DNA from 2 places in the Ruminococcus sp. MCC718 genome. Region 2 is predicted to be linked to the other one. Evidence: predicted binding sites of a transcription regulator. Region 2 holds the regulator's gene; the other holds the start of a gene.
What was found. Region 2 encodes HrcA, which represses chaperone genes, less so after heat shock. Its sites were predicted from a motif close to TGTTAGCACTCNNNNNNNNNGAGTGCTAACA; they were not measured.
Positions count from the first base shown of each region.

Region 1: a site for HrcA is predicted at 2,801-2,831, ahead of clpB (ATP-dependent chaperone ClpB). Genes of this name have one in related genera too.

Region 1 covers NZ_WQNP01000015.1:550-17,051, forward strand. The annotation lists partial or broken gene GPK60_RS01455 (macro domain-containing protein) at 1-327, shown strand, start outside; gene GPK60_RS01460 (hypothetical protein) at 340-1,038, shown strand; gene GPK60_RS01465 (ADP-ribosylglycohydrolase family protein) at 1,177-2,517, shown strand; gene GPK60_RS01470 (hypothetical protein) at 2,501-2,644, shown strand; gene clpB (ATP-dependent chaperone ClpB) at 2,896-5,487, shown strand; gene GPK60_RS01480 (DUF4250 domain-containing protein) at 5,575-5,748, shown strand; gene GPK60_RS01485 (DMT family transporter) at 5,818-6,702, shown strand; gene GPK60_RS01490 (fibronectin type III domain-containing protein) at 6,938-7,939, shown strand; gene metG (methionine--tRNA ligase) at 8,079-10,028, shown strand; gene GPK60_RS01500 (TatD family hydrolase) at 10,043-10,813, shown strand; gene rsmA (16S rRNA (adenine(1518)-N(6)/adenine(1519)-N(6))-dimethyltransferase RsmA) at 10,827-11,690, shown strand; gene GPK60_RS01510 (DUF1002 domain-containing protein) at 11,847-12,743, shown strand; gene GPK60_RS01515 (alpha-N-acetylglucosaminidase TIM-barrel domain-containing protein) at 12,785-16,502, shown strand, end outside.
Region 2 covers NZ_WQNP01000131.1:52,604-69,105, forward strand. The annotation lists gene holA (DNA polymerase III subunit delta) at 1-86, shown strand, start outside; gene rpsT (30S ribosomal protein S20) at 166-429, opposite strand; gene gpr (GPR endopeptidase) at 686-1,600, shown strand; gene GPK60_RS11240 (stage II sporulation protein P) at 1,644-2,903, shown strand; gene lepA (translation elongation factor 4) at 2,984-4,798, shown strand; gene hemW (radical SAM family heme chaperone HemW) at 4,788-5,957, shown strand; gene GPK60_RS11255 (SGNH/GDSL hydrolase family protein) at 6,239-6,952, opposite strand; gene hrcA (heat-inducible transcriptional repressor HrcA) at 7,162-8,205, shown strand; gene grpE (nucleotide exchange factor GrpE) at 8,218-8,832, shown strand; gene dnaK (molecular chaperone DnaK) at 8,889-10,757, shown strand; gene dnaJ (molecular chaperone DnaJ) at 10,926-12,095, shown strand; gene GPK60_RS11280 (YDG domain-containing protein) at 12,363-14,849, shown strand; gene prmA (50S ribosomal protein L11 methyltransferase) at 15,044-16,000, shown strand; gene GPK60_RS11290 (16S rRNA (uracil(1498)-N(3))-methyltransferase) at 16,016-16,502, shown strand, end outside.

The DNA of each region.
Region 1 (16,502 bases), on a different contig from region 2:
CATGACAAATTATTTGAGTTGATTGATGAAGCACATCTTGATAATAAGGATGTGTGGAAACGGGCAAACCTTGACAGGAAACATTTTTCAAAGATTCAGTGTGACCAGAATTATCATCCAAAGAAAAAGACGGTAATGGCACTCTGTATTGCACTTCAGCTTGATCTGGAACAGTCAAAAGACTTGCTTGCCAGAGCGGACTGGGCATTCAGCCCAAGCAGCAAGGTTGATTTGATTGTACAGAAAGCTATTATTGATAAGCAGTATGATATTATGCAGTTGAATGTGACATTATTTAAGTATACGAATGAAATTCTTGGAGTATAGGAGAAAATATTCATGAGTAGAGAGACAGATATAAAACTTTTAATGGACGATTGGGAAGAAAAACATAATAATAACGGATATAAGCGTTTTATTAGAGATGGCATAGTGTGTGAGAAAAAATGGGAAGCACAGCATACACCAAGAGTATGTTATTTCTTAAAGGAAGCATACACTTCTAATGAAAATGGTTATAATCTGGTAGAAGATTTGCATGATTGTGAACGTCCATGGACTATGTGGAGAAAGGTAGCAATATGGACACAGGCAATATATAATGCATTTAACGATAATATCTGTGAGTATGACGATGAAGTATTACGTTCTAAGGAAAAAGCAATAATTGACCGGATTGCAGTGGTCAATGTGAAAAAAAGCAATGGCGGAAGCGAATCTGAATATGAAGATTTGAAAAAATACGCAATTGAAGACAGGCTGGAAATAAAGCGTGAATTGGAAATTATACAACCTGATATCATTGTATGTGGGAATAATCTCAGTCTATTGAAACTTGTATTAGGAGAAGAATTACAGAATGATGATACATGGGATAATATGTTGGCACTTTGGAAGGATACATTGGTGCTTGATTATTATCACCCTGCTGTGCATTATCCTAATCGAGTAAATTATTATGCTTTGATGGCAATCTGTGATGTGGCAAGGAAAAAATATGGTACGCCTGTATGGTCAGCACAAAATGAAAAATGTTAGGGATATTAGTGTCGATGCAATATTGCACCGGCATTTTTATTTTCTAAAAGTGTCGCCCGAACAGCGACCATATGAAGATGCCTTTCAATTATACTCATATTGTAACAGTGAAAGAGAGGTGCCGGAGTAATCCGGGGATTGGAGGCATACATGTACGGAGCGATTTTAGGAGATATTATTGGAAGCCCGTTTGAGTTTGACAGAGGTGATAAAACAAAGAAGTTTGATTTGTTTAGTGAAGGCTGTGGCTTTACAGATGATTCTGTTATGACAATAGCAGTTGGAGAAGCTCTTCTTGCAGTCGGACCGGAAGCTGCAGTAAAGGAAATTGAAGATGCGGTAGTATCCAATATGCAGGATTGGGGAAAAAGATATACACATGCAGGTTATGGTGGAAGCTTCAGACATTGGCTTAAAGAAAAAAATCCGAAGCCATACGGAAGCTATGGAAATGGTTCAGCCATGAGAGTGTCAGCTGCAGGCTGGCTTTATGATTCAATTGAAAGAACAAGAGAGGTAGCAAGGGCGACAGCAAATGTGACACATAATCATCCGGAAGGTATAAAGGGTGCAGAAGCAACAGCAAGTGCAATATACATGGCAAGGAATGGCTCTTCAAAAGAAGAAATCAAAGAGTATATAGAGAGGGAATTTCATTATGATCTGAGTAGAACATTGGATAATATCCGACCTTACTACCATCATGTTGAAAGCTGTCAGGAAACAGTGCCAGAGGCAATCATCGCATTTCTGGAATCCAAAGATTTTGAGGACGCAGTGCGTAATGCAGTATCACTTGGTGGAGATACGGATACACTTGGAGCCATTACAGGAAGTATTGCAGAAGCATTTTATGGAATCCCTGCTGTGCTGATTGCAGAGTGTAAAAGTCGGATTGACAAGGGATTGATGACGGATGTTCTTGATGAATTTGATCATGTACTTGGCAGGAGCGTGGATACTTATTCAGATGAAGTGGATGAGATACAGGCAAATCAGATGATTGAGGCAGCAATCGACCAGTATTATATTCAGCAGGATAAAAATGGAATGCTGTTATTTATGGAAGTTATGGTAACAAGAATGCAGCAGGCAGGAGAAGTCATTGTTCCATATATCACGGAAAATCCTTTTATGTCGGAAGAACAGATAGGTAAAGTAAAGGCTGGTGACACGATTTCGCTTGACCATGATGTAAGACTTAAAATAGAGACTGTAAAAGATGCTGATGAAAAAGAATGGATTGGAGTATTTACATCTTCTGAAGAGATGCATAAGGGTTCTGCTGGAAATGTACAGATGAATCAGTCTATTGAATCAATACTTCGTCTGGCACTTAATTGGGAACAGGTAAATGGAATTGTGATTAATCCGTTTGGTAAGTATATTCAGATGACAAAGAAGATGATAGAGCTTTTAATCAATGGGTATGAATATTATGAGAATGAAAGGAAGAGCAAAGATGATGAGAACAATTAAAGTTACGGGAAAAGGGAAAATAGCAGTAAAGCCGGATAAGATCCGGTTATATGTAAACAAAGAAGGACTTTGCCAAGAATTTGTCGTAAAAATGTGGTCAAATCAAGAAAATCGAGTGCGAAAGTAAATGTTACGCCATGCACAGCTCGGGAAAGAATTCCCCCGCTGCCGGGCTGTCGCCCTATATAGTTCCATGAAAGAAACCTCCTTTTCAAGCAAGCTTGAAGGAGGTTTTTTCCTGTAAATATGCATGGCTCGTAGGCTTCACAAATTCTTCACAAAAAATTAGCACTCACCACTTGACAGTGCTGATAAATGGTGTTATATTCTCAATATAACAAAGAAACATATAACATCTGGCAAACAGGAGGTGTTTTTATGAATATCAGTAAATTTACACAGAAGTCCATCGAGGCAGTGAACAGCCTTGAGAAACTGGCATATGAATATGGCAATCAGGAGATCGAGCAGGAGCATCTGCTTTATGCCCTGTTAAAACAGGAAGACAGTCTCATCCTCAAGATGATCGAGAAGATGGAGATTGATAAAACGTATTTTACCGAGGCGGTAGAATCTGCACTTGAGAAACGTACCAAGGTTTCCGGCGGACAGGTTTATATCGGTCAGTATTTAAATAAAGTACTTGTTCAGGCAGAGGACGAGGCAAAGGCTATGGGAGATGAATATGTTTCTGTAGAGCATTTGTTCCTGTCCATGATCAAGAATCCAAATCCGGAGATCAAGAAACTGTTTCAGGAGTTCGGCATTACAAGAGAACGTTTTCTGCAGGCACTTTCCACGGTACGCGGCAATCAGCGTGTGACGACGGACAATCCGGAGGCAACTTATGATACGTTAAATAAATATGGTCAGGATCTGGTGGAAAAAGCAAGAAATCAGAAGCTGGATCCGGTGATCGGACGAGATGCGGAGATCCGTAATGTGATCCGTATTCTTTCCAGAAAAACGAAAAACAACCCGGTGCTGATCGGTGAACCTGGTGTCGGTAAAACGGCAGCTGTAGAGGGTCTGGCACAGCGTATCGTCCGCGGTGATGTTCCGGAAGGACTGAAAGATAAAAAGATTTTCTCACTGGATATGGGAGCACTGGTAGCAGGTGCCAAATACCGCGGCGAGTTTGAAGAACGACTGAAAGCCGTTCTGGAAGAAGTCAAAAAAAGCGAAGGTCAGATCATTCTCTTTATCGATGAGCTGCACCTGATCGTCGGAGCCGGAAAGACAGACGGAGCGATGGATGCCGGCAATATGTTAAAGCCAATGCTGGCACGAGGTGAGCTGCACTGCATCGGTGCGACAACGCTGGATGAGTACCGTCAGTACATTGAAAAGGATGCTGCACTGGAGAGAAGATTCCAGCCGGTTATGGTAGACGAGCCGAGCGTGGAAGACACAATTTCCATTCTGCGTGGACTGAAAGACCGCTATGAAGTTTATCATGGCGTAAAGATCACAGACAGTGCACTGGTAGCGGCTGCAACGCTTTCTCATCGTTATATTTCCGATCGTTTCCTGCCGGATAAAGCTATTGACCTGGTCGATGAAGCCTGTGCCCTGATCAAGACCGAGCTGGATTCCATGCCAACGGAGCTGGATGAACAGCGAAGAAAAATCATGCAGATGGAGATCGAGGAAGCTGCCCTGAAAAAAGAGACCGATAAATTAAGTGCCGAGCGTCTGGAAAACCTGCAGAAGGAGCTGGCAGAACAGCGGGAATCTTTTGCAGGCAAAAAAGCTCAGTGGGATAACGAGAAACATTCTGTTGAAAATCTGTCCGTGCTGCGTGAAAAGATTGAAAATATGAACAAAGAGATCGAAAAAGCACAGAGAAGCTATGATCTGAACAAAGCAGCAGAGTTGCAGTACGGCGAACTGCCGAAACTTCAGAAACAGCTGGAGATTGAAGAGGAAAAGGTAAAAAGCAAAGATCTGTCGCTGGTACATGACCGTGTAACAGACGAAGAGATCGCAAGAATCATTTCCAGATGGACCGGCATCCCGGTTGCAAAACTGACCGAAGGTGAGCGTACCAAGATCCTGCATCTGGATGATGAACTGCACAAACGTGTCATCGGACAGGAAGATGGTGTCAGAAAAGTGACCGATGCGATCATCCGTTCCAAAGCTGGTATCAAAGATCCGACCAAGCCGATCGGTTCGTTCCTTTTCCTTGGTCCTACCGGTGTCGGCAAGACAGAGCTTGCAAAAGCTCTGGCAGCAAGTATGTTTGATGATGAGCAGAATATGGTGCGTATTGATATGAGTGAATACATGGAGAAATATTCTGTGTCCCGTCTGATAGGAGCACCTCCAGGATATGTAGGATATGAAGAAGGTGGACAGCTGACAGAAGCAGTCAGAAGAAAACCGTACTCAGTTGTACTGTTTGATGAGATCGAGAAAGCACATCCGGATGTCTTTAACGTACTGCTTCAGGTACTGGATGACGGACGTATCACCGATTCCCAGGGCAGAACCGTAGACTTTAAGAATACGATTCTGATCATGACTTCTAACATTGGTTCGTCTTATCTGCTGGATGGCATTGAGCCGGATGGAAGCATCCGTCAGGAGAGCCAGGATCTGGTCATGAACGACCTGCGGGCACATTTCAGACCGGAGTTTTTAAACCGTCTGGATGAAATCATCATGTTCAAGCCGCTGACAAAAGAAAACATCGGCAATATCGTTGATCTGATGATGGCAGATCTGAACCGCAGACTCGCAGACCAGGAGATCAGGCTGGAGTTGACGGATGAGGCAAAAAGCTATATCATAGACGGTGGTTATGATCCGGTCTATGGTGCAAGACCTCTGAAACGTTTCCTCCAGAAAAATGTGGAGACACTGGCAGCAAGGATGATCCTTTCTGGAAATGTACAGACAGAAGACACCATCGTGATCGGTCTCAAAGACGGAAAACTGGCAGCGGAAGTAATGAAAGTCGAATGATGTGATAACGGGACAGAGATGTCAGGCTGGCACAGAGATTGGAAGTGACGCTCCGGAATTCCATAAGTATGCAAAAAGGAGTAGAGTATGATTCCAAAAGATCCGATGATATTGTTGAGCTATGTAAACACACAGCTGCGTGATTATTATGAATCACTGGAGGCACTGTGTACCTGCCGCGGACTGAACCGGCAGAACCTTCTGGAGAAAATGGACAGCATAGATTATCACTACGATGAAAAAACAAACCAGTTCATCTGAAAATTGCGAGAGTTACTTTGTGACGGAGCAATTCGTGGGCATCTCTTTAGTATTACAAAGGAAAAATAAATGAAAAAAACAATTGCAATTTTCGCACTGTTCCTGGCGGCATTCACCTGGGGCAGTGCCTTTTGCGTGTTAAAAGACACGCTGGAGAATGTCTCTCCGATCTGGCTTCTGGCCTTTCGTTTTCTGCTGGCGGGTATCATTATGACTCTGGTCTGTATCCCAAGAATGAAAAAAATGAGCATCCGCACGTTAAAGCGTGGCATCATCATGGGCATTGTCCTGTATTTTGAATTTCTGTTCTTTACGGTCGGACTGCAGTACACGACCTCTTCCAAATCTTCCTTTATTATAGGATCTTATGTGGCGATCCTGCCGCTTATTTACTGGGTGATCCGCGGGAAAAAGCCGCAGAGGGCGGATATTCTGGCGGCACTTGTCTGTATTGTAGGACTTGGCTTTATTTTGCTTGGAAGTTTTGACGGGGTCAACAAAGGAGATCTAATCTCGCTGCTCTCGGCAGTGTGTTATGCGATCCATATTGTTGTGACCGGGATTTTTGCAAGGGAAGAGGACGGCTTTCTGTTAAATATGCTTCAGATTGGAACGGGCGGCATTTTGGGACTTGTGGCAGCGATGATCCTGGAGCCACATCCGGCAGCCATGTCCGGCATGAACATCGGAAGCATCGCTTATCTGGCAGTCTTCTGCACGGTTGTGCCGTATTTGCTCAGTGTGTTTGGACAGAAATATGTGAAAACTTCCACAAGCGGCGTGATCCTTTCTTTTGAGAGCGTATTTGGATGTATTCTCTCAATCCTGATTCTTGGAGAACATCCGGGTGTGCGGTTTGTGATCGGTGCAATGCTGATGATGTGTTCCTTCTTGATTGTGGAAAAAATTTCCCTGCCATTGCAGAAAAGAGTAGCGGTGAAAGCAGAAAAATGATATAATGAGTCAAAGGGACAAATGGACACAAAACGGATGCTTGCATACGTGTTTGTGTCTATGGGGACCGCAAAAACATGAGAAAGCAGCCATTTTTGTAAAAAAATGAGCGGATTTCGAATGTTTTCGTGATTTTGAGAGTGCAAGGCACGGAAAAATCACGTATGACTCATTGAGTTAATTTTAGAAAAAGTTCAGAACCCAAAACCACAACACAAGGCAAAGGAGGAAAAACATGATAAAAAAAGGAAAAAAACTTAGTATGATGCTTCTTACGGCAATGATTCTGGCAGCAGGAAGTGTCGGAACTGTAGCAGGAACCGGAGCGAAACAGGTACAGGCAGCAGAGAATGCATATTATTATGTGTCACTGGGGAATCTTCAGCAGACAGCCATGACTAAAAACAGTGCAAGTATCACTTGGGAACAGACGTATGCAAGCTCTATGAATACACTTACAACAGAAGGATATAATATTTATCTTGGAGAAAGTTACAGTGATATGAAGCTGGTTGGAAAATCCAAGACACCATCCTATACACTGACCGGACTGAAAGATGGTAAGCGTTACAATGTGCGTGTAGAAGCTTACACATCAAATGGAACAAAAACAAGTTCACCGGTAAGCGGACAGGTTGAGACAATCCCGGCAGCCGTCCATAATTTCAGACAGGAGCGTTGGTGGTACTTTATCAACAAGCTGGAAGTAACATGGGATAAAGTTGAGACTGCAGACCGGGTGGAAGTGACCCTGTATAACAGCAAAGGCAGACGTGTCGGCAAGACACAGAAACTGAACAGCTATGCTTACAGTGCATATTTCGATAAGATGAAAGATGAAGTTTACACGGTAACCATTCAGGCTTTCAAGACGGTAAATGGAAAGACTTATGCTACACCGAAGGCAAAGATTCAGTGTTTCAACCAGGCACGTATCAAAGAGACAAGCATCAAGGTGAAAAAAGGCAGCCTGAGCTTCCAGTGGGGAAAAGTCGGCGGAGCAAGCGGATATGATGTGTATATCTCTACAAAGCCGAAAAAAGGTTATAAAAAAGTAAAATCGGTCGGCAAAAACACCACAAAGCTGACCATCCGTAAATTTAAAGGCAAAAAGATCAACCCGAAGAAGACTTACTATATGTATGTAGAAACCAAAAAGAAAAACGGCTCCAAGGTCAATAAATCCGGAAGACTCTACTACTGGAATACAAAGAGCAAAAACTTTGGTTATTTCTAAGAAATTGTATAACCGTTCCATAACTTCACAGTCAGGAAATCTTGACAGAAAAACCGTCGTATGTTACGGTAGAAATAAGCGTTAAAAGCTGTTGGGGGCAAAAACTTGCTCCCAACAGCTTATTATACAGGAGGCAGAAATGGATAAAAAGAAATTTTATATGACAACTGCGATTGCCTATACATCCGGCAAACCGCATATCGGAAACACTTACGAGATCGTGCTGGCAGACAGCATTGCCCGTTTTAAGAGACAGCAGGGATATGATGTGTTCTTCCAGACCGGAACCGATGAACACGGTCAGAAGATTGAGCTGAAAGCAGAAGAAAAAGGTGTGACACCGAAGGCTTTTGTGGATGAAGTTTCCACAGAGATCAAAAGAATCTGGGATCTGATGAACACATCTTACGATAAATTTATCCGTACAACGGATGCAGACCACGAAAAACAGGTACAGAAGATCTTCAAAAAACTGTACGATAAGGGAGATATTTACAAGGGACATTATGAAGGTATGTACTGTACACCTTGCGAGTCTTTTTTTACCGAGTCTCAGCTGGTTGACGGCAAATGTCCGGACTGCGGACGTGAAGTGCAGCCTGCAAAAGAAGAAGCTTATTTCTTCCGTATGAGCAAATATGCAGACCGTCTGATCGAGCATATCAACACCCATCCGGAATTTATCCAGCCGGTTTCCAGAAAAAATGAGATGATGAACAACTTCCTTCTTCCGGGACTGCAGGATCTGTGCGTATCCCGTACTTCCTTTAAATGGGGCATTCCGGTAGATTTTGATCCGAAACATGTCGTTTATGTATGGCTGGATGCACTGACCAACTACATCACCGGTATCGGTTATGACTGTGACGGAAACAGCAGCGAGCAGTTCAAGAAAGACTGGCCGGCAGATCTGCATCTGATCGGTAAGGATATCATCCGTTTCCATACCATTTACTGGCCGATCTTTCTGATGGCACTGGATCTGCCGCTTCCGAAACAGGTATTCGGACATCCGTGGCTGCTGCAGGGCGACGGCAAGATGAGCAAATCCAAAGGAAATGTACTGTATGCCGATGAGCTGGTTGATTTCTTTGGCGTGGATGCCGTGCGTTACTTCGTTCTGCATGAGATGCCGTTTGAAAACGACGGTGTGATCTCCTGGGAGCTGATGGTAGAGCGTATGAATTCTGACCTGGCAAATACCCTCGGAAACCTGGTAAACCGTACGGTTTCCATGTCCAATAAATATTTCGGCGGCGTGGTAGAAAATAAGAATGTAAACGAGCCGGTGGATGAAGAATTAAAGAAAGTCGTTCTGGAAACACCGAACAAAGTCATTGCAAAAATGGAAGAGCTGCGTGTGGCAGATGCGATCACCGAGATCTTTACACTGTTCAAACGCTGCAACAAATACATCGACGAGACGATGCCGTGGGCACTGGCAAAAGACGAGGCAAAAAAAGAGCGTCTGGCAACGGTTCTCTACAATCTGGTAGAGTCCATCAGCATCGGAGCAACACTTCTGGAATCCTTCATGCCAGAGACTTCTGATAAAGTACTGGCACAGCTCGGAGCACAGAAACGCAAGCTTTCCCAGATGGATACCTTTGGTCTGTATCCGTCAGGCAATAAAGTAACCGAGAAACCGGAAATCCTCTTTGCACGTATGGATATCAATGAAGTGATGGCAAAAGTTGCAGAGCTTCATCCGGTAAAAGAAGAAGTAAAAGAAGAGGAAAAAGGCATTGATATCGAGCCGAAAGATGAGATCACATTTGAAGAATTCGGCAAAATGCAGTTCCAGGTAGGCGAGATCATTTCCTGCGAGGCAGTGAAAAAATCCAAAAAACTGCTCTGCTCTCAGGTTAAGATCGGCAGCCAGGTAAAACAGATCGTATCCGGAATTAAGGCACATTATACACCGGAAGAAATGGTCGGCAAAAAAGTCATGGTACTGGTAAACTTAAAACCTGCAAAACTTGCCGGAGTTCTTTCGGAAGGTATGCTGCTGTGTGCAGAGGATGAGAACGGAGAACTTTCCCTGATGGTACCGGAAAAGAAAATGCCGTCCGGAGCAGAGATCTGCTAAGAGGAAAAGAATGTATGATTTTTGACAGTCACGCTCATTATGATGATGAGGCATTTGACAAAGACAGAGACTGCCTGCTCTCCACGATGGAAGAGCAGGGTGTCGGCTGTATTGTAAACGTAGGTGCAAGTTTTCAGGGGGCAAAGGACAGTGTGGAGCTTTCTATGCGTTATCCGCATGTCTATGCGGCAGTCGGCGTGCATCCGGATCATGTCGGTGAACTGGATGAGGTGAAGATGCAGCATCTCAGAGAAATGTGCACCATGGAAAAAACAGTCGCAGTCGGCGAGATCGGTCTTGATTATTACTGGGATAAAGAGTCCCACGAGCTTCAGAAGGAATGGTTCAAAAAGCAGATGGAGCTTGCAAAAGAGGTAGATCTTCCGGTCATTGTGCACAGCCGCGAGGCCGCACAGGATACGTTTGATCTGATCAAAAGTGAGCACGCCGGAACGACCGGAGGTGTGATACATTGTTTTTCCGGCTCGAAAGAGATGGCAAAAGAGTATATCAAGATGGGCTATTACATCGGTGTCGGCGGTGTTGTCACGTTTAAAAATGCAAGAGTTTTAAAAGAAGTGGTGGAGAGTATTCCACTTGAGCGGATTTTGACGGAGACAGACTGCCCATATCTGGCACCGGTGCCGTTTCGCGGAAAACGCAACTGTTCTGCCTATATTTCCTATGTGCTCGACATGATCGCAGAGTTAAAGGGCATTTCCAGAGAAGAGGCAGAGCAGGTTACTTACGAAAATGCAAGAAATATGTACCGCATCACAGACTGAAAGGCAGGAAAAAATGGAGAAATTATCAAATCCACAGAAAACCATAGAAGTAATTAAAAAATATGATTTTGCCTTTCAGAAGAAATTCGGGCAGAATTTTCTGATCGATGCCCATGTGCTGAACAAGATCATCGCTTCGGCAGATATCACAAAGGATGACTGTGTACTGGAAATCGGACCTGGTATCGGAACGATGACGCAGTATCTGGCAGAGGCAGCCGGAAAAGTTGTGGCAGTGGAGATCGACCGCAACCTGATCCCGATCCTCTCCGAGACGCTGGCAGATTACGAAAATGTAACCGTGATCAATGAAGATGTCCTGAAACTGGACATTGCGAAACTTGCGGATGAATACAATCAGGGCAGACCGATCAAGGTTGTGGCAAATCTTCCGTATTATATTACGACACCGATCATCATGGGACTTTTCGAGAGCCATGTGCCGGTAAAGAGCATTACCGTTATGGTTCAGAAAGAAGTTGCCATGCGTATGCAGGCAGGACCGGGCACCAAAGATTACGGGGCACTGTCTCTGGCAGTGCAGTTTTATGCAGAGCCATATATCGTGGCAAATGTACCGCCAAACTGCTTTATGCCGCGTCCGAATGTCGGAAGTGCGGTCATCCGACTGACCCTGCATGAAAATCCGCCTACCACGGTAAAGGATGAAAGTCTGATGTTCCGGATCATCCGAGCTTCTTTTAACCAGAGAAGAAAAACGCTGCTCAACGGCCTGAATAATTCACCGGAGATTGCAGCAACGAAAGAACAGATCCAGACAGCTTTTGAAAAGCTTGGTTTTCCGGCAAATGTACGTGGGGAGACATTGACCTTAAAAGAATTTGCGGCACTTGCAGATGAGTTTGCCGAATTTTAGAATAAGAGAGCGGACGTTTCACGGCGTTCGCTTTTTTTACTAAATCAAGCAGCAAAGCGGATTGCGAATATCCGCTTGACGAATGGTAAGAATTACTTTGTAACGGAGCAATTCTCGCGTGCGTTCGACTTGAATCAGACAGAAAGGGGAAAATATATGAGAAAAAAACTTACAGCAGTACTTCTGGCAGCGACAATGCTGCTTACTTCCGGTGTCACGGTCTTTGCAGACCGCGTGGATGCAGTCATCGACAAGCCATATCTTGCACTGGGAGCGGATTTAAGCCCACAGGAACAGATGACAGTTTTATCATTGCTCGGACTTAGTGACATCAACGTGGATGATTATGATATCATCAGCATCACCAATGCGGATGAACATGAATATCTGGATAAGTATCTGGATGCTTCGATCATCGGCACCAGGGCGTTGTCATCGGTTTTGGTTGTTGGAAAAGAAGCCGGAAACGGCATCCATGTAACAACGAAAAATATTTCCTACTGTACCGAAGGTATGTATCGCAATGCACTTTTGACGGCCGGCATCGAAGATGCGGATATCACGGTGGCAGGACCGTTTTCGATTTCCGGAACGGCGGCACTGGTCGGTGCGATCAAGGCGTATGAGACCATGACCGGGGAAGAGATTGACGATGAGAATCTCGATGCGGCAAACGATGAACTGGTGTTGACCGGCAAACTGGTGGAGGATATCGGAGATTCTGAAAAAGCAGAAGATCTGATGGCACTGGTAAAACAGGAAGTGGCAGAGAACAAACTGACCAGTGCAGAGGATATTCAAAATGTGGTGGATCAAGCATGCGATCAGCTGGATATTCAGCTTTCCGAAGAAAATCAGAAGCAGATCGCAGAACTGATGAAAAAGATAGAGGGACTGGATCTGGATGTGGATAAACTGAAGGATCAGGCAAAAGATTTGTATCAGAAACTGGAAGATCTGGATTTCCATGTGGATAAAGAGAGCGTTGGGAATTTCTTTACACGGATCATTGATGCGATCGTAAATTTCTTCCAAGGACTGTTTGGAAAATAAAAGAGGGTAACTGAAAATAAAACAAAAGATGGAGGGACTTTATGAAAGGAAAAAAAGTTTTAAGTGTTCTGCTTGCTTCTGTAATGATGTTCACGGCAGTTCCGGTAGGAAGCATTGGGGCAATGGCTGCACCAGTCCAGAATGCACAGGTGCAGGAGCAGAAAGTGAAGACACAGGCAGAGAGTGGTCTTTCTAATATCGCAGCCGACTGTGAAATCAGCGTTCCAAGCGAGGAAGGAGCCAACGTCAAGGAAAATATGGTGGATGGAAATCCTTCTAGTTTGTGGGTGAATAACGGGGCGAACTGGCCATGTACGGTAACGTTTGCACTGCCGAAGGCAAACACGAAATGTGTGAAAAAAATAGTGCTGAAATTCGAATCCGGCCATACACCGTGGAGCATGGATGTATCCCTGAAATATGCACTGAACAACGTAACAAGTGATCTGGTCAGTGTACCGGGATCTGCAAAGACTGCAAAATTTGATGATGGCTATACGTTTGAATTTGAAAATGCCCAGGCGATGACTCATCTGTATGTGGAACTTTCCAATCCGAAGAACAACGGTGCAACCGGCGCTTTCTGGCCGGCGATCGCAGAGGCAGAAGTTTATATTGATAACGGTGCGGAAGAAACAGTTGAACTGGAAAACATCGCTGCTACCAGAAAGCAGAGTCTGACACTGAAAAGCGAAGTCAATGCATCCGCAGACAAAGCAAAAATCACCGACAACGATGAGACAACGGCATCTCCTCTTCAGGAGAAAACCTTTGCAGCCGGCAGCAGTGAGACCTTTGCAGAAGTTGGTTTTGGCGTAGAGCAGAAGATGCGTCAGATTATTCTGGCACTGCCAAAGGACAATCAAAATGCATCCTATACCTATAAGCTTTACGGAAAAGCAACAAAAAACGGCTCTTATGAAACACAGCCGTTTGCGACCGGAAACATCAATACCGGTGATGCAAACAAAGTAAAGATCAACGCAGCTGATGTGGATTCTGCTGTCAAAGATCTGGAATACGAATCCGTAAAGGCTGTTTTTGAGGCAGCAAACGATGATGGAAAAAATAACATTCTGTCTCTGGCAGAGTTCCAGATCCTTGCAAACAAAGCAACGATCGCAGAGGCGGATACTGAAAATATCGTATGGAAAAGCACCGCACTGCACAGCAACTACAGTCAGGACACCCTGAACCGCATTGTTGACGGAAATTTAAGCAATACCTGGAGTGCAGACCAGTATCCGGCATATGTGGATTTTGATCTTGGAGCAGAGTATGATCTGTCAAGGATTGAAGTTTACACCCCGAAAAACGGCTATTCCCAGTATTCGCTGTACTACAGCAACGATGGTCAGAATTACAGCAAATTTGCGGAAAAAACCGGTACCGATGCCTGTCCGGATGGAGGAGAGGTTTATCAGGCAGAAGGAAAGAAAGCAAGCAGTGTGCGTATCCTGCTTTCCTACAATTCTGCAAGTTCCAAAGCCGTGCTGAATGAAGTTCGTATCCTCGGAACAAAGAGCGGGGAAGCAAAAAAAGCCGCATTTCAGGCACCGGTTTCCTATGTAGAATCCGCATACAATACAGAAGTTACCACGCAGGATACGATCGATGAAGTTTATGGTATTGTCAGCCGTAACCTTGGTAAGCAGTACAAAAACTGGTTTACCTTTGAAGTAAAAGACAAGGCAGAAGGTGCAGCCGATTATTATGAGATCGAAGATGTGAACGGTAAAGTGAAGATCACCGGCAACAGCGGTGTGACGATCGCAAACGGCCTGAACTATTATCTGAAATATTACTGCAAGGTGAGCATCACCCAGGTCGGTGATCAGGTAACGATGCCAAAAAGTATTGTAAAAGTCGGATCAAAAGTACATAAAGAGTGCAAAGTGGCACTGCGTTATGCGTACAACTACTGTACGATGTCCTACTCTATGGCATTCTGGGGCGAGGATGAGTGGAGAAAAGAACTTGACTGGCTGGCACTCAATGGTGTCAACATCGTTCTGGATATCACCGGACAGGAAGAAGTCTGGAGAGAATTTTTAAGTGCACTTGGCTATACGCATGAAGAGATCAAAGATTATATCGCAGGACCTGCCTACTATGCATGGGCATATATGGCAAACCTTTCCGGATACGGCGGACCGGTCCATGACTCCTGGTTTACCAAGAGAACGGAGCTTGCAAGAAAGAACCAGCTGATCATGCGGAAACTCGGCATGCAGCCGATCCTTCAGGGATACAGCGGCATGGTTCCGGTTGATGTGCAGAGCAAGGCAAAAGGAGCGTATGCACTGACAGGCAACGATGTGATCCCACAGGGAACCTGGTGCTCCTTCCAGCGTCCGTACATGCTGCGTACCACCACAGCGGCATACGATAAATATGCAAAATTATTTTATGAGTGTCAGAAAAATGTCTATGGAGATGTAACACATTATTATGCGACAGATCCATTCCATGAGGGCGGAAATACCGGTGACATGTCCACAAGTGATGTAAGTTCAGAAGTGTTAAATTCCATGCTGGAGTTTGACAAGGATGCAGTCTGGGTGATCCAGGCATGGCAGGGCAACCCGAGTGCCGGACTGATAAACGGACTGAACGGAAGAAAAGAGCACGCACTTGTGCTGGATCTTTATGCAGAGAAGGACACACACTGGAACGACAGCAGTTACTCCGGCGGAAAAGAGTTTCAGAAGACACCGTGGGTTTACTGTATGCTGAACAACTTCGGCGGACGTATGGGACTGCACGGACATATGGACAATATTGTCAGCGGCGTTGTTGATGCGGCAAACAACAGTGAAATGCTGACCGGTATCGGTATTACACCGGAAGGTTCTCAGAACAACCCGGTCCTTTATGATTTATTATTTGAAACGGTATGGTGTGACGATGCAACAAAAACGCTGACAGAGATCGACACCGACCAGTGGCTCAAAGATTATGTGACAAGACGTTACGGAGCCAAGAGTGAATCTGCGTATGAGGCAATGAAGATCCTCGAAAACACCGTTTACAAGGCATCACTGAACATGCGTGGTCAGGGTGCACCGGAGTCCTACATCAATGCACGCCCGGCAGAGAGTATCGGTGCGGCATCAACCTGGGGAAATGCAGTGATCGGCTACGATATGGAAGAGCTGGAAAAAGCAGCAGAGCTGCTGCTTGAAGATTACGATACCCTGAAAAAGAGCGACGGTTATCTCTATGATCTGGCAGATGTTCTCAAACAGGTACTGTCAAACTCTTCCCAGAAATATCACAGAGAGATGGTAAGTGCTTATCGGTCCGGTGATCTTGCGAAATTTAACGAGGCATCCGATCAGTTTTTAAGCCTGATCGACAAAGTGGAAGAAGTGCTCGGAACCAGAAAAGAATTTCTGTTCGGAACCTGGACAGAACAGGCGAAGAAACTGGCAGAGGGTGACGATGACTTCACAAAAGATATCTACGAACTGAATGCGAAATCGCTGGTAACTACCTGGGCTTCTTATCCGCAGGCAGAGAGCGGCGGACTGAAAGACTACTCCAACCGTCAGTGGGCAGGTCTTACACAGGACTTCTACAAACAGCGTTGGACGATGTGGATCAATCAGAAAAAGGCAGAACTGAAAGGCGAAAGCACACAGAACATCAACTGGTTTGCTTTTGAGTGGGCATTTGCAAGAAGTCACACAGAATACACGACAGAGGCATCCGGCAAAAACTTAAAAGAACTCGGGGAAGATATCCTGAAAAATTACA
Region 2 (16,502 bases):
GCGTCAGGATGGAAGAGGCAGTCAAAACAGGGCGTATGAACGATGTGATGAGCGTGGAGCTTCTGCTTGTCAAATATTCGAGTTGATAAGAGTGTTTTTGCCTTCAAAATAAAAAACCCATCAGGCTGACGGTACCTGATGGGTTATATATTTATAAAAATTGGTTTAATTTAAGCTGTTTACAGCTTTTGCTAAACGAGAAACTTTTCTAGCAGCGTTATTTTTGTGATAAACGCCTTTCGATGCAGCTTTGTTGATGATAGCTGTAGCAGCACCCAGTGCATTTACTGCAGTTTCTTTATCTTTGTTAACAACTGCAACCTCTACTTTTTTGATAGCAGTTTTAACAGCAGATCTGATTGATTTATTACGCTCAGCTTTTGTTCTGTTAACCAGGATTCTTTTCTTTGCGGATTTGATGTTAGCCAATCTGTACACCTCCAATTTTTTATTCTAATTTTTCTATAAAATGATATGATTTCTGTTACATTAAAGCCGGACACGGACGTTCTAATGAACATACTTCAAACATACTCTCATAGTCTAAACCAAAGCCTGCCAAATGTCAATATCAAATTTTGAAAAAATATGGAATATTTCTATAAGAATTACAGACACTGATAAAAGCAGATCAGATGGAAACAAAATCAGGCAAAAAAAACGAAACAGCAGGAGGGAACAGAGCATGTTTGGAAGATTTCGTATCAGAACAGACCTCGCACTGGAAGCAAGAGAAAGTTTTGAAGAAGATGACGTAAAAATTCGGGGTGTGCGGATTGAAGAGGAGGATGATGAAGAACTGGAGATCCATACGACCAGGGTGATGATCGAGACAGAAAACGGGGCAAAAACGATGGGGAAACCGGTCGGGACATATATTACCATGGAAGCCCCGAATATGTCGGCACCGGATGAGGATTATCACCGGGAAATATCGCAGAAACTGGCAGAACATCTGAAAAGTCTGATGGGAGAAGAGGAAAAATCGGTGCTGATCGTCGGACTTGGAAACCGGGATGTGACACCGGATGCACTCGGACCTTATGTGGTTGGCAACATCTGCATCACCAGGCATATGATCCGGGAATTCGGGGCAGCTTCGCTTGGGGAAGAACAGCGAAATCCGGTCAGCGGCATCGTTCCGGGCGTGATGGCTCAGACAGGCATGGAGACGCTGGAGATCATCAGAGGCGTGGTAAAGGAAACGCATCCCGACCTGATCATTGCAGTGGATGCTCTGGCAGCCCGCAGTACACGCAGGCTGAATCGTACGATCCAGATCACAGATACCGGGATCAATCCGGGTTCCGGTGTCGGAAATCACAGAAATGGTTTAAATAAACAGGTTCTTGGCATTCCGGTCATTGCCATCGGCGTGCCCACTGTTGTAGATGCGGCAACCATTGTCAATGATACGATGGAGAGTCTGATTCATGCCCTTGATATGGAAGATTATGCACAGAAATATCAGCTGATCAAAGAAAGGATTCCATCACATTTAAATACGATGTTTGTGACGCCAAAGGATATTGATGAGACGGTGAAACGTCTGAGCTATACGATTTCAGAAGGGCTCAATCTTGCCCTTCAGCTTGCATAATGAAAAAAAACACCTCATATATTGCAATGAATGAGGTGAGGGCATGAAGCGTTTTAAAAACTGGATACACGGAAGTCTGTGGGCAGTCATTTTCGGCCTGGGGCTTTATGTTCTGGTGAAGGGTGTGTCGATCGCAGGTGGGGGCAAAAATTTGACAAGGAAAACAGCACAGCTCTATGCACCGGTATTTACACTTGCACCAGTGAAAGGTACAGAGAATCAAAGCTGGCTTTCCCTGCTTACAAAAGAAGTCGTTCCGCTTCTGACTTACTGGGAGAGCAAGGAGTCCTATTTCTTATCAGAAGAGCCGCAGCTGACAGTACGGGAAGAAACAGAAAAAAATCCGGAAAGTGAAAAAACACAGGAAACGCAAAAGTCTTCAGAAGTACAGAACACACAGGATCAGATGCCGCAGAAGGCAGAAGCAGAATCCATGGAGGAGACAGAAAAAACGGTCATTCAAAAAGCAGTAAAAAAGAAAAAGAGAAAGAAAAACAAAAAAGCACAGACCGAAGAAACAAAAGAACAGCAGGAAACGGTAAATATGGAAGAACTTCAGGATTTCCAGACGCTGGTCGGAAATTATTATACCGTAGATGCATCTACGACAGCGGATCCGGAGCAGATCAATGCAGAGAAACTTGCAGGTCAGGATCTTCGCATAAAAAAAGATGCATCTGTGCCGCAGATTCTGATCTATCATACCCATTCGCAGGAAGCATTTGCAGATTCGGAAGAAGGAAATATTTCTGATACGATTGTGGGCATGGGAAATTATCTGACAGAGCTGCTGGAAAACAAGTATGGATATAATGTAATCCATAATACAAGCGTATTTGACATGATAGACGGTGTGTTGGATCGCAACACGGCATACAATCTGGCGGAGACTGAGATCAGCAGCATTCTTGCGGCCAATCCAACGGTTGAGGTGGTGATCGACCTGCACCGGGATGGGCTGGATGGGGAGAAGCTGGTCACGCAGATCGATGGCAAACAGGTGGCGAAGATCATGTTTTTTAACGGGCTGAGCCGGACTGCGAGAAACGGAAACGTTGACTATCTGCCTAATCCGTATATTGAAGAGAATCTGGCGTTTTCCTTTCAGCTTCAGATCAAAGCACAGGAATATTATCCGGGGTTCACCAGACATATTTATCTTCAGAGTCTTCGCTACAATCTGCATCTGAAGCCGCGGGCACTGTTGATCGAGGCGGGCAGCCAGCTGAACACCGTAGAAGAAGAGAAAAATGCCATGGAGCCGTTGGCAGATATCCTGGACAGGGTGCTTGCCGGCAGATAGCAGAAAAAGATTGCCAGACAAAGACAATATGTGCTAAAATGCCACTTAGAATGCAAGTTTAGGAATAAGGAGATAGAATTGTGGCAGGTATAGATCAGAAGAATATCAGAAATTTTTGTATTATAGCACATATTGACCATGGCAAATCCACACTGGCAGACCGCATCATTGAAATGACCGGCCTTTTGACGAGCCGTGAGATGCAGGCACAGGTACTTGATAATATGGATCTGGAGCGAGAACGTGGCATTACAATCAAAGCACAGACCGTCCGTATCATCTACAAAGCAAAAGACGGCGAAGAGTATGTATTTAACCTGATAGATACTCCGGGACATGTGGACTTTAACTATGAGGTGTCCAGAAGCCTTGCAGCCTGTGACGGAGCGATCCTGATTGTCGATGCGGCACAGGGCATCGAGGCACAGACACTGGCAAATGTTTATCTGGCACTGGATCACGATCTGGATGTCATTCCGGTTATCAACAAGATCGATCTTCCAAGTGCAGATCCGGACCGCGTGGTCAATGAGATCGAGGATGTGATCGGCATTGAGGCACAGGATGCACCGCGTATCTCAGCCAAAACCGGGCTGAATGTTGATCAGGTCTTAGAGCAGATCGTGCAGAAGATCCCGGCACCGCAGGGTGATCCGAAAGCAGCACTTCAGGCACTGATCTTTGATTCTCTTTATGATGCCTACAAAGGTGTCATCGTTTTCTGCCGGATCAAAGAAGGAACTGTAAAACGCGGCACAAAGATCCGCATGATGGCGACGAAAGCTGAGGCAGAAGTCGTAGAAGTCGGCTATTTCGGACCAGGACAGTTTATCCCGTGTGATGAACTGCGTGCCGGTATGGTAGGTTATATCACAGCGAGTCTGAAAAATGTCAAAGATACCCGTGTCGGCGATACGATCACGGATGCAGACCGTCCATGTGCGGAGCCACTTCCTGGTTATAAAAAGGTAAATCCGATGGTTTACTGCGGTATGTACCCGGCAGACGGAGCAAAATATCCGGATCTGAGAGATGCACTGGAGAAACTGCAGTTAAACGATGCATCTTTGCAGTTTGAGCCGGAGACATCGATCGCACTTGGCTTTGGTTTCCGCTGTGGCTTTTTAGGACTGCTTCACCTGGAGATCATTCAGGAGCGTCTGGAGAGAGAATACAATCTGGATCTTGTGACAACGGCTCCTGGCGTTGTTTATAAAGTCCATAAGACAAACGGAGAAGTGATGGAGCTGACAAATCCGGCAAACCTTCCGGATCCGGCTGAGATCGAGTACATGGAAGAGCCGATGGTCAGTGCCGAGATCATGGTCACGACCGAATACATCGGTTCGATCATGCAGCTCTGCGAGGAGCGAAGAGGTGTTTACCTTGGTATGGAATATATGGAAGAGACAAGAGCACTGCTCAAATACGACCTTCCGCTCAATGAGATTATCTACGATTTCTTTGATGCTCTGAAATCACGTTCCAGAGGTTATGCATCTTTTGACTATGAAATGAAAGGGTACAAGCGTTCCGAACTTGTCAAACTGGATATTCTGGTCAACCGAGAAGAAGTCGATGCCCTTTCCTTTATTGTATTTGAAGGATCGGCGTATGAACGCGGACGCAAGATGTGCGAAAAATTAAAAGAGGAGATTCCAAGACAGCTGTTTGAGATCCCGATCCAGGCAGCGATCGGCAGCAAGATCATTGCCAGAGAGACTGTAAAAGCAATGCGTAAGGACGTACTTGCAAAATGTTACGGCGGTGATATCAGCCGTAAGAGAAAGCTTCTGGAAAAACAGAAAGAAGGAAAGAAACGTATGCGTCAGGTCGGCAGCGTGGAGATTCCGCAGAAAGCATTTATGAGCGTGCTGAAGCTGGATGATAAATAATATGAAAAAAGAACTGGAATTATATCTGCACATCCCATTCTGCGTCCGGAAATGTGCATACTGTGATTTTTTGTCTTTTCCGGCAGAAAAAGAAATTCAGAAACAATATGTCAACTGCCTGATAGAAGAGATCCGTCAGTTTGATCTGGCGGAGGATTACGTGGTATCTACGATCTTTTTCGGTGGCGGTACCCCTTCTGTTCTGGAGGGCAGTGAGATCATGCGGATCATGCAGGCGATCCGGGAGCGTTTCCCGGATATCCGGGAAGATGCGGAAATTACGATTGAATGCAATCCGGGGACACTGACGGAAGAAAAACTGCAGATTTACCAAAAAGCAGGGATCAATCGTTTAAGCCTGGGGCTGCAGTCCGCAGATCAGGAGGAGTTAAAGCTTTTAGGACGTATCCACACGTACAATCAGTTCAAAGAGAATTTTTATCTGGCAAGAAGGATCGGATTTGCGAATATCAATGTCGATCTGATGTCGGCGCTTCCGGGTCAGAGTGTAGAGAGCTATCGCTGTACTCTGAAAAAGGTATGTGAACTTGGACCGGAGCATATCTCCGCCTACAGTCTGATCATCGAGGATGGCACGCCGTTTGCAAAGCGTTACAGACAGGATGCCGCAAAAAGAGAAGCCGGAGAAAAACCGCAGTTTTTGCCTTCGGAGGATGAGGAACGTCAGATGTACGAGGATACGGCAGAGATTCTTTCCGAATATGGATATCATCGTTATGAGATATCGAATTATGCAAAAGCAGGGTATGTATGCAGACACAACGTCGGATACTGGAAACGAGTGGACTACATCGGTTTTGGACTTGGAGCATCCACATTGCAGAATCCGCTCCGTTATAAAAATACCGATGATCTGCAGGAATACTTAAACCGGGATTTCTCAAAAAAAGAATTACTGGTGCTGACAAAAGACAATCAGATCGAAGAAACCTTGTTTTTGGGACTTCGCATGATGGAAGGCGTCAGCCTGTCTGCATTTGAAGAGCATTTTCACTGTCCGCTGACGGTGATCTACCAAAGGGAGATCCAAAAGCTCACAGAAAAAGGATTGCTGAGAATGGAAGAGGACCGCATTTCCCTGACAGAAAAAGGGATTGATTTAAGTAACATGGTGCTTTCTGAGTTTTTGCTCGGATAAAGATAAAACAGAAAAGCGGATTGCAAATGTTCGCTTTATACAGAAATGGCAGAACAAGCTGAAATGTTTGTTCTGCCATTTTATATCAGATGGGAGATGACTCCCGCTGTAGGCGGCAGGCAACAAGCTTGTATTAGTGGCGGGATTCAATCTCCCATCTGATATAGCCTCCGGCGGATTGCAGAGGTGCACAGAAGAATATGTCATGCGATGCATGACGTGCACCTCGCAGCAAGAATGCCAGAGGCATTCTTGAATATACGAAGGAACACAAATATGCGTTACGGATTTTCCATTTCTGAAATTGCACTTACGGTATAATCATGGATCGCACGGTAAGTATCGTTTGTATAATGAAGATCATCTACCGTTGAAAAACCATTCTGTTCCAGATAATCATAGCAATCCAGGTACTGATCCGGAAAAGATTCTTTTAATTTTGCATTAAAATCCCGGATTTCTTCGTTGGAAGCACCGGAGCATGCATCGCCTACCGGATTCACAGACATAATATAGAAAGAAGCATCCGGATATTCTGCAAAAATCTGAGGATAAAACGCAAGATAACGGTCGATCTCACTCAGATCATTAACGCCAAGATTAAACACAACAGTAGCATCCGGCTCTTTGGAAAGAGAGGCGCGAAGCTGATCGATGCCCTCGTTCACAAGCCAGTAGTAACCTTCCCCGACTTTTCCTATATAAGAGCAGGTATCCGCATCATCGGAATCCTGCATGGCTTCCTCCATGCCGACCGTTCTGGAATCTCCGACAAAAAGAAAGTGATGACAGGAAGAGGAGACATTATGGTCAGAAGTGTCTGCGGTATCAGATGAATCCTGCACAGAATGTTCGTTTTTCGCATCACGTAAGCTTTTTTCCAGAAAAGCGGTCTGTTCCTTTGTAAACCAGGTCATAAATACGGTCAGTGCGATCAGAGCTGCAATCAGAAAACTGAGCAGTACAATGACAAGATTTGTGGTTTTTCGTTTCATAAGAACCCCCTGAAATTTTATGTGATCGTTTTTTTAGGTCAGATTCTGTTTTTCTGACCTCTTTAGTATAACGCATTCCGGAAAAAAGTCAATTTTTATAAAAAATGAAAAAAACCTCTTGACAAAGAATATGCGTAGTGCTATTTTAGGTACAAGGATGTTAGCACTCCACTAAGATGAGTGCTAATAACAGGAAGGAGGATTCAAGGATGCAGTTAGATGAGAGAAAATGGAAGATACTTCAGGCGATCATCAAGACGTATCTGGAGACGGGAGAGCCGGTTGGTTCGAGGACGATCTCCAAATATGCGGATTTGAATCTGAGCTCCGCAACCATCCGAAATGAAATGGCAGATCTGGAAGAGCTTGGATACATCATCCAGCCGCATACTTCAGCCGGCAGGATTCCTTCAGACCTTGGTTATCGTCTGTATGTGAACCACCTGATGGAAGAGAAAGAACAGCAGGTAACCGAAATGAAGGAGCTGATGATCGAAAAGCAGGATAAGATGGAAATGGTCCTGAAGCGTGTGGCACAGTTCCTTGCAGCCAACACAAATTATGCTTCGATGATCACAGGGCCGCAGTATCACAGAACAAAGCTTAAGTTTATCCAGCTTTCCATAGTAAGCGAAGATCAGCTGTTAGCTGTTGTTGTTACGGAAGGCAACGTAGTGAAGAATAAAATGATCTCGCTTCATCACGGACTGGATCAGGAAACGGTATTGAAGCTGAATATTCTGCTTAACACCAGTTTGAATGGTCTTACGATGGATCAGATCAATCTGACAACGATCGCAAAGATCAAAGAGGAGGCTGGTATCCACAGCGAGGTTGTAAACAGCGTTCTGGATGCAGTCGCAGAAGCGATCCAGATGGATGAAGAAGAGATGGAGATCTATACAAGCGGAGCGACGAACATCTTCAAATATCCGGAACTGTCAGACAGTGAAAAGGCGAGCAGCCTGATCGGTACCTTTGAAGAAAAGAAACAGCTGGCGGATCTGGTAGCCGATACGATGGCAGATGACAAGAACACCGGCATTCAGGTTTACATCGGAAATGAGACACCGGTGCAGACGATGAAGGACTGCAGTGTTGTGACAGCTACTTACGAGCTGGGCGATGGTATGCGAGGTACGATCGGTATCATCGGACCGAAAAGAATGGATTATGACAGAGTTGTCGGTACCTTAAAAACACTGACAACTCAATTGGATGATATATTTGGTAAGAAAAAAGAAGACAACTAGAGAGGTGATTGTATGGCAGAGGAAACAAAAAACACAAAGCCTGCTGATGAAGAAATAGAAAAAACTGCAGAACCGACTGCAGGAGAAGAAAAACAGCCGGAAACGGAAAAGGCAGAAAGCGATACAGCTGCCGCAAAAGAAGAACAGCCGGAAAAGAAAGGCTTCTTTGGTAAGAAAAAAGAAAAGAAAGATAAAAAAGACGAGCAGATCGAAGAACTGACTGATCGTCTGAAACGCCAGATGGCAGAGTTTGATAATTTCCGTAAAAGAACGGAAAAAGAAAAAGCAGCCATGTTTGAGGTCGGTGCAAAGAGTGTCATTGAAAAGATGCTTCCGGTGATCGATAATTTCGAACGCGGACTGGCAACTCTTTCCGATGAGGAAAAAGAACAGCCATTTGCACAGGGTATGGATAAGATCTACAAACAGTTTGTAGCAAGCCTGGAAGAGCTCGGAGTAAAAGCCATCGAGGCAGAAGGAAATGAGTTCGATCCGAATTTCCATAATGCAGTGATGCATGTGGAAGATGAACAGTACGGCGAAAATGTCGTAGCGGAAGAACTTCAGAAAGGCTATATGTACCGTGACAGTGTGGTTCGCCACAGCATGGTAAAAGTAGCAAACTAAATTAAAAAGTTGACAAAATTTAGTATAAAAGCAGAATAAAACAGGAGGAATTTATCATGGGTAAAATTATTGGTATTGACTTAGGAACAACGAACAGCTGTGTAGCAGTTATGGAAGGTGGCAAACCGGTTGTTATCGCAAATACAGAAGGTGCAAGAACAACACCATCTGTTGTGGCATTCACAAAAACAGGTGAGAGACTGGTCGGTGAACCTGCAAAACGTCAGGCAGTTACAAACGCTGACAAAACAATTTCTTCTATTAAAAGACATATGGGTACCGATTATCGTGTAACCATCGACGACAAGAAATATTCTCCGCAGGAGATTTCCGCAATGATCCTGCAGAAACTGAAAGCAGATGCAGAAAACTACCTGGGCGAAAAAGTTACCGAAGCAGTTATCACGGTACCGGCATATTTTAATGATGCACAGCGTCAGGCAACCAAAGATGCCGGTAAGATCGCAGGTCTGGATGTAAAACGTATCATCAACGAGCCGACCGCAGCAGCTCTGGCATATGGACTGGACAATGAAAAAGAACAGAAGATCATGGTATACGACTTAGGTGGCGGTACATTCGACGTATCCATCATTGAGATCGGTGACGGCGTTATCGAAGTACTGTCAACAGCCGGAGACAACAGACTGGGTGGTGATGACTTCGACCAGAAGATCACAGACTACATGCTGGCTGAGTTCAAGAAAAATGAGGGCGTAGACCTGTCAAACGATAAAATGGCACTGCAGAGATTAAAAGAAGCTGCTGAGAAAGCAAAGAAAGAGCTTTCTTCTGCAACAACCACAAACATCAACCTGCCATTCATCACAGCAACTGCTGAAGGTCCGAAACATTTCGATATGAATCTGACAAGAGCAAAATTCGATGAACTGACACACGATCTGGTAGAGAGAACCGCTACACCTGTTAACACCGCACTGAGAGATGCAGGTCTGACAGCAAGCGAGATCTCCAAAGTACTGCTGGTTGGTGGTTCTACACGTATCCCGGCTGTACAGGATAAAGTAAAAGCTCTGACCGGACATGAACCAAGCAAATCTCTGAACCCGGATGAGTGTGTAGCACTTGGTGCTTCCGTACAGGGTGGTAAACTGGCAGGCGATGCCGGTGCAGGCGATATCCTGTTGCTGGATGTAACTCCGCTGTCACTGTCTATTGAGACAATGGGTGGTGTTGCAACAAGACTGATCGAGAGAAATACAACCATTCCGACCAAGAAGAGCCAGATCTTCTCAACCGCAGCAGATAATCAGACAGCTGTTGATATCCACGTTGTACAGGGTGAAAGACAGTTTGCGAAAGATAACAAATCTCTTGGCCAGTTCCGTCTGGATGGTATCCCACCAGCAAGAAGAGGTGTGCCTCAGATCGAAGTTACATTCGATATTGATGCAAACGGTATCGTAAACGTATCCGCAAAAGATCTGGGAACCGGAAAAGAACAGCACATCACCATTACTTCCGGATCTAATATGTCTGAGTCTGATATCGACAAAGCAGTCAAAGAAGCTGCTGAGTACGAAGCTCAGGATAAGAAGAGAAAAGAAGCAATCGACACAAGAAACGATGCAGACGCTATGGTATTCCAGACCGAAAAAGCATTGGAAGAAGTTGGCGATAAAGTAGATGCAAATGACAAGACAGCAGTAGAAGCTGACTTGAACGAACTGAAAGACCTGATCGCAAAGAGCAATCCGGAAGAAATGACAGAGTCACAGGTTGCTGAGATCAAAGCAGCAAAAGAAAAACTGATGGAAAGTGCTCAGAAAGTATTTGCAAAGATGTATGAGCAGCAGGCACAGGCAAACGGAGCAGCTCAGGCAGGTCCTGATATGAATGCCGGAGCAGATAACAGCAGCTATCAGTCTGATGATGTTGTAGACGGTGATTACAAAGAAGTATAAAAAAAGTAACTTTTAATAAATTTTTGCATCGTAACTGTTAAGATGCTAAACAGTTACAATATACACAGGCAGGGATGTGTTCATTCCTGCCTTGTGTCAGCAATCAGGCCATAAGGAACTGCAAACAGGCAGGTTCTGGAAGGTTGCCGTGCATGTGGAGGATTAAAGATGGCAGAGAATAAGCGAGATTACTATGAAGTTCTCGGCGTTGACAGAGGGGCGGATGAAGCTACCATTAAAAAAGCATACCGTCAGCTTGCAAAAAAATATCATCCAGATATGAACCCGGGAGACAAAGAAGCAGAAAAGAAATTTAAAGAGGCATCGGAAGCATATGCCGTGTTAAGCGATGCAGAAAAACGCAGACAGTATGATCAATTCGGACATGCTGCGTTTGAACAGGGCGGCGGAGGTGCCGGAGGATTCGGCGGCTTTGATTTCAACGGCGGCGATATGGGAGATATCTTTGGTGATATTTTCGGAGATCTTTTCGGAGGCGGTCGCAGCAGACGTGCAAACAATGGACCGATGAAAGGTGCCAATGTCAGGACAGCGGTAAGGATTACCTTTGAAGAGGCAGTATTCGGATGCGAAAAACAGCTGGATCTGAATCTGAAGGATGAGTGTACAACCTGCCATGGAACAGGTGCAAAACCAGGAACCAGTCCGGAGACTTGTCCGAAATGCGGCGGTAAAGGTCAGATCGTATATACACAGCAGTCCCTGTTTGGCACAGTAAGAAATGTACAGACCTGTCCGGACTGTAACGGAAGCGGTAAGATCGTAAAAGAGAAATGTGCGGACTGCCATGGAAGCGGTTACATCACAAACCGCAAGAAGATCGCAGTGACGATCCCGGCCGGTATTGACAACGGACAGAGCATCCGTATTCGTGAAAAGGGTGAACCGGGTGTAAATGGCGGCCCAAGAGGGGATCTGCTGGTTGAAGTTCAGGTAGAACGTCATCCGATCTTCCAGAGACAGGATATGAATATTTATTCTACTGCTCCTGTCACCTTTGCACAGGCAGCACTGGGCGGACAGATCCATATCACAACTGTAGACGGCGATATGGCATACGATATCAAACCTGGAACACAGACGGATACCAAGATCCGTCTTAAAGGAAAAGGTGTGCCTTCTCTTCGCAACAAAAATATCCGCGGAGACCATTATGTAACACTTGTTGTTCAGGTTCCGACAAAGCTGAACGAAGAGGCAAAGGAATACCTGCGTAAGTATGATGAGGCAGTCAACGGGAAGATTAACGATAGTAAACAGGAAAAGCCGAAAAAGAAGAGCTTTATGGAAAAAATAAAAGAAACATTTGAAGACTGACCCTGAGAACAATAAAAAAGCTGAAATTCAAAAAATGCACCCGGGAGAGATCCGCGGTGCATTTTTGTACGTGAAAGTTATCGGAAAGGAAACATTTTCACCATAAAAATACTTGCTGTTTTGATATGCAGAAACAGGATTCGTGCATGACGTAACAGAAACTTAAGGTTTCTGACGTTGACAAGAAAGCTTGAAAAGAATAGAATATGATGTATAGGTATAACTATAGCTTTATACATAGATTTGGTGAAAGCAGGTAAGTTGGATATGAAATTAAAATTACTGAAAAAGTTAATGATTATATGTATGTCTTTCAGCTTGTCAGTTTCCATGGTTCCGGCATCTGTGCTGGCGGCAGGAAAAGACAGCTCTGAGGGCGATACGCAGGCAGTACAGGTTATTTCAAGTGATACAGAAAGTGAGTCTGCAAATACAGAAACAGAGACAAAGCATCAAGAGACAAAAAACCAGGAGACAAAACATCACAAAGACAAAGAAACTGAGATCAAGGGTGGTTTTGTCCCGGAAAGTGAGTCACAGGCAGTTATTGAGAGCGAAGCAGTGATAACAGAGCAGACACCTCAAACAGAAGGCGAAGCCGGACAAAAAAAAGGTGCGGTTGGAAAAAAAGTAAAGACAGCCGGAAAAATAACTCCGAATGGTACACCGAACGTGGATTATAAAAATGAAAATGGAAAGTATACTATTTTGGAAGATAAAGCAGTTACATTAACTTTAAGTGATGGTGCTTCTCTTGGAGAAGTTATCGTAAAATCTGGAGCAACGCTGACGATTGTTTTGAAAGGAACAACGACTAATATAATCGGTACGATCAGTGGAGAAGGAAAGGTTCAGTTCGCAAAGACCAGCAATGGTAAGGCAAATCTGAAGGGCAGTATTGATGTAGCTGAAACAACCGTAGAAGGTGGAACATTATTTGGAAGTGGTACGATCAAAAGTACACAGGTTTCTCTTAATGGTGGTTCTATTGCATGTAAAGTCACAAATGATGTAAAATCAGGAGATCTTACGTTAAAAGCATCGGAGTTTACCGTAGAGAAAGATGCAGTATGCACGATTGATAACGTACAATTAAATGGTGCAGATATCAGCATGGATGCCAATACGGTCTGGAGCGACAGCAACGGAAAAGCAGTTGTATATTTTCAGCCTGCATCTACCGTAGCATTTTCCATCAAAGCAGTTACCTTTACTTCTTCTGAGGAAACAACGGACAGCATCACTGCAAAAGAGCAGAACTACACTTACGAAGACGGTAATCTGAAAAAGGGCAAGAGTGCGACGGCGTATACTGTAAAGGTCGGAGCAGACCTCACGACAACATATGGTGAAAAACTGGAAAATGTAGATATTATCACCGTCAGTGCGGCAAAAGATTATACGCCAGAGGTTTCCTTGAGAGATTATGATGAAGCAATGGATTCTTCTCTGGAACTGAAAGACGGAACAGCAAAAGGTTATAAAGTAACAAAGAAAAATATAAAAGAAAAACCGGATGAAAAATCGTTTAGTCTGAATGAAGTGCTTGTGACGGATACTTTTGGTTATGATCACATATTGTCCGGAACCGTAAACTATAAAATCGAAAAGAAAGAACTGACACCGCTGATCAGTGTCAATAAAACAAGCACAACATCTAAGAACAAAGCAACCAAAGTGTATGACGGTACGACCGATGTTCCGGATGATACCTGTACCTTATCCGGATTTTCCGGTATCGTAGACGGTGACAAAGCATCAGATGTTCTTGCTGTGGCAAAAGCAACTTTTGTATATGACCATGCGGATGTGGCAACAGCAAAGAATATCAAAGCAGAAGTGACACTTTCCGGTGATCCGGCAGAGTGCTACACCGTTGCTTCCGTTGATGATATCTCCGCAGAGATCACAAAGGCTCCTCTTACTGAGGAACTGATGAAATCCCTCGGCATCACACTGACCAAGCCGGAAGTGACCGAACGTCATTATCAGTATCTGAAATACAAGACTGTAGCCGGTCAGGAATATGCTTATTCGGAAAAGGCAAAGGATGATGAATGGAAACTGGCGAAAAAAGCTTCCACAATCACCTATGTCAATGAAGTGGACGGTGAAGAGCAGGATCTGAAGGCGGGAACAAGCTATAAGATTTATACAAGAATCCCGGAATCCGACAATTATCTGGCAAGTGATCCGGTTTCGGTATCGGTAAAGACATTGCGTGCTCCGCAGGAAGCAAAAGAGAGTGATGTGAAATTCACCGGTGTAACGGATAATTCCACACAGAAGTTAAATACGGCACTGACATTTACAGCAACCGGTTCTACTTATGTGGATGACAAGGATTACAAACCGTCAGCAGATGATGAAAAATATGTACCGTATTCCTGGAAACTGACGGATACCACAACCTGGAAGGGAGATAAGTCCACACAGACCTTTACGATGACTCCGACACAGGCCGGCACTTATACGATCGTGGCAACATTCCGCAAATATGTATATGATGGCAAGAAGTGGGTATACAGTGAGGGAGATGATGTGAAGAAATCCATCACGTTTAAGGCAAATGAAAGCGGAACATCCAGTTCTACTTCCGGAAGCGGAAGCAGCAGCAGCTCTTCTTCTGGCAGCACCAATACAGCAGCAAAGACCGGGGATACTACACCGGTTGTGCCGGTGGCAGCAGCACTTGTTGTTTCCGGAGCAGCACTTGCACTGACGCTTAAGAAGCGGAAAAAGGAAGAAAAATAGTACTTTTAAAAAGTAAGCACAGATGTTATGATAAGGGGTGTGTAAAAACACCTCTTATTTTGTGGCTGTAAAGTACGAACAGACATGTATGGATTATCATACTATTTTGTACAGGAACAAACGGTGTAGCATCATTTTGAAATAAAAAATTTTGTTAATCTGGCATTATATATACGAAAGGATATTTGACATTTATGAGATGGAATAAATTTACGTTAAAAACAAGATCAGAAGTAGAAGATATCGTGATCTCCACACTGGCAGAAGCCGGCGTGGAAGGCGTAGAGATTGAAGATAAAGTACCGTTGACGGAACAGGACAAACAGCAGATGTTTGTCGATATTCTTCCAGACGGACCGGCAGATGACGGGATCGCTTATCTGAACTTTTACCTGGATGAGAAAGAAGATAAAGAAGAGTTGCTTGCAAATGTAAAAGATGCTCTGGAAGAGCTTCGTATGTTTGTGGATATCGGAGAGGGAACGATCACAGAATCCCAGACCGAAGACAAGGACTGGATCAACAACTGGAAACAGTATTTTCATCAGTTTTATGTGGATGATATCCTGATCATCCCGTCCTGGGAAGAAGTAAAACCGGAAGATAAGGATAAGATGATCATTCATATTGATCCTGGCACGGCGTTTGGTACCGGTATGCATGAGACGACACAGCTTTGCATGCGTCAGCTGAAAAAATATGTGAAGGACGGTATGGAGATCCTGGATGTCGGCACCGGAAGCGGTATCCTGTCCATCGCAGCACTGAAACTGGGAGCAGGTCATGCGGTCGGTACGGATCTTGATCCATGTGCGATCTCTGCTACCAGAGAAAATCTGGAAGCAAACCAGATTCCGGAAGGCAGCATGGATGTGATGATCGGAAATATCATTGATGATAAAGCCGTGCAGGATCAGGTCGGATATGAAAAGTATGATATTGTAACGGCAAATATTCTGGCAGATGTCCTGATCCCACTGACGCCGGTGATCTGCCATCAGATGAAACCGGGAGCTCTTTATATTACTTCCGGTATTCTGGATGTAAAAGAAGACGTTGTCGTAAAAGCAGTAAAAGATGCAGGACTGGAAATTCTGGAAGTTACACATCAGGGCGAATGGGTTTCTGTCACTGCAAGAAAACAGGCATAGTACCGGAGGAAGATTATGTACGATTTTTTTGCAGACTCATCTGCAATCGGTGAAAAAGAGATCATCATCCGCGGAAGCGACCTGAATCATATGAAAAATGTGCTGCGCCTTCAGATTGGAGAACAGATCTGCATCCATGAGGAAAGTACCGGAAAAGAGTATCGCTGCGAAATTGCCGGATATGAAAAAGATGTGGCACATCTGCACATTATGTGGGTGGAAGAGGCAAACCGTGAGCTGCCATCGAAAATTTATCTGTTCCAGGGGCTGCCAAAGGGCGATAAAATGGAACTGATCATTCAGAAAGCAGTAGAGCTTGGAGTGTATGAGATCATCCCTGTGGCAACGAAAAGGGCAGTTGTAAAATTGGATGCAAAAAAGGCGGAAGCGAAGCAGAAACGCTGGCAGAGCATTGCAGAAAGTGCAGCCAAACAGTCCAGGAGAAATATCATTCCGCATATCCACGAGGTTGTGAAATTTGGTCAGGCTGTGGATTATGCAA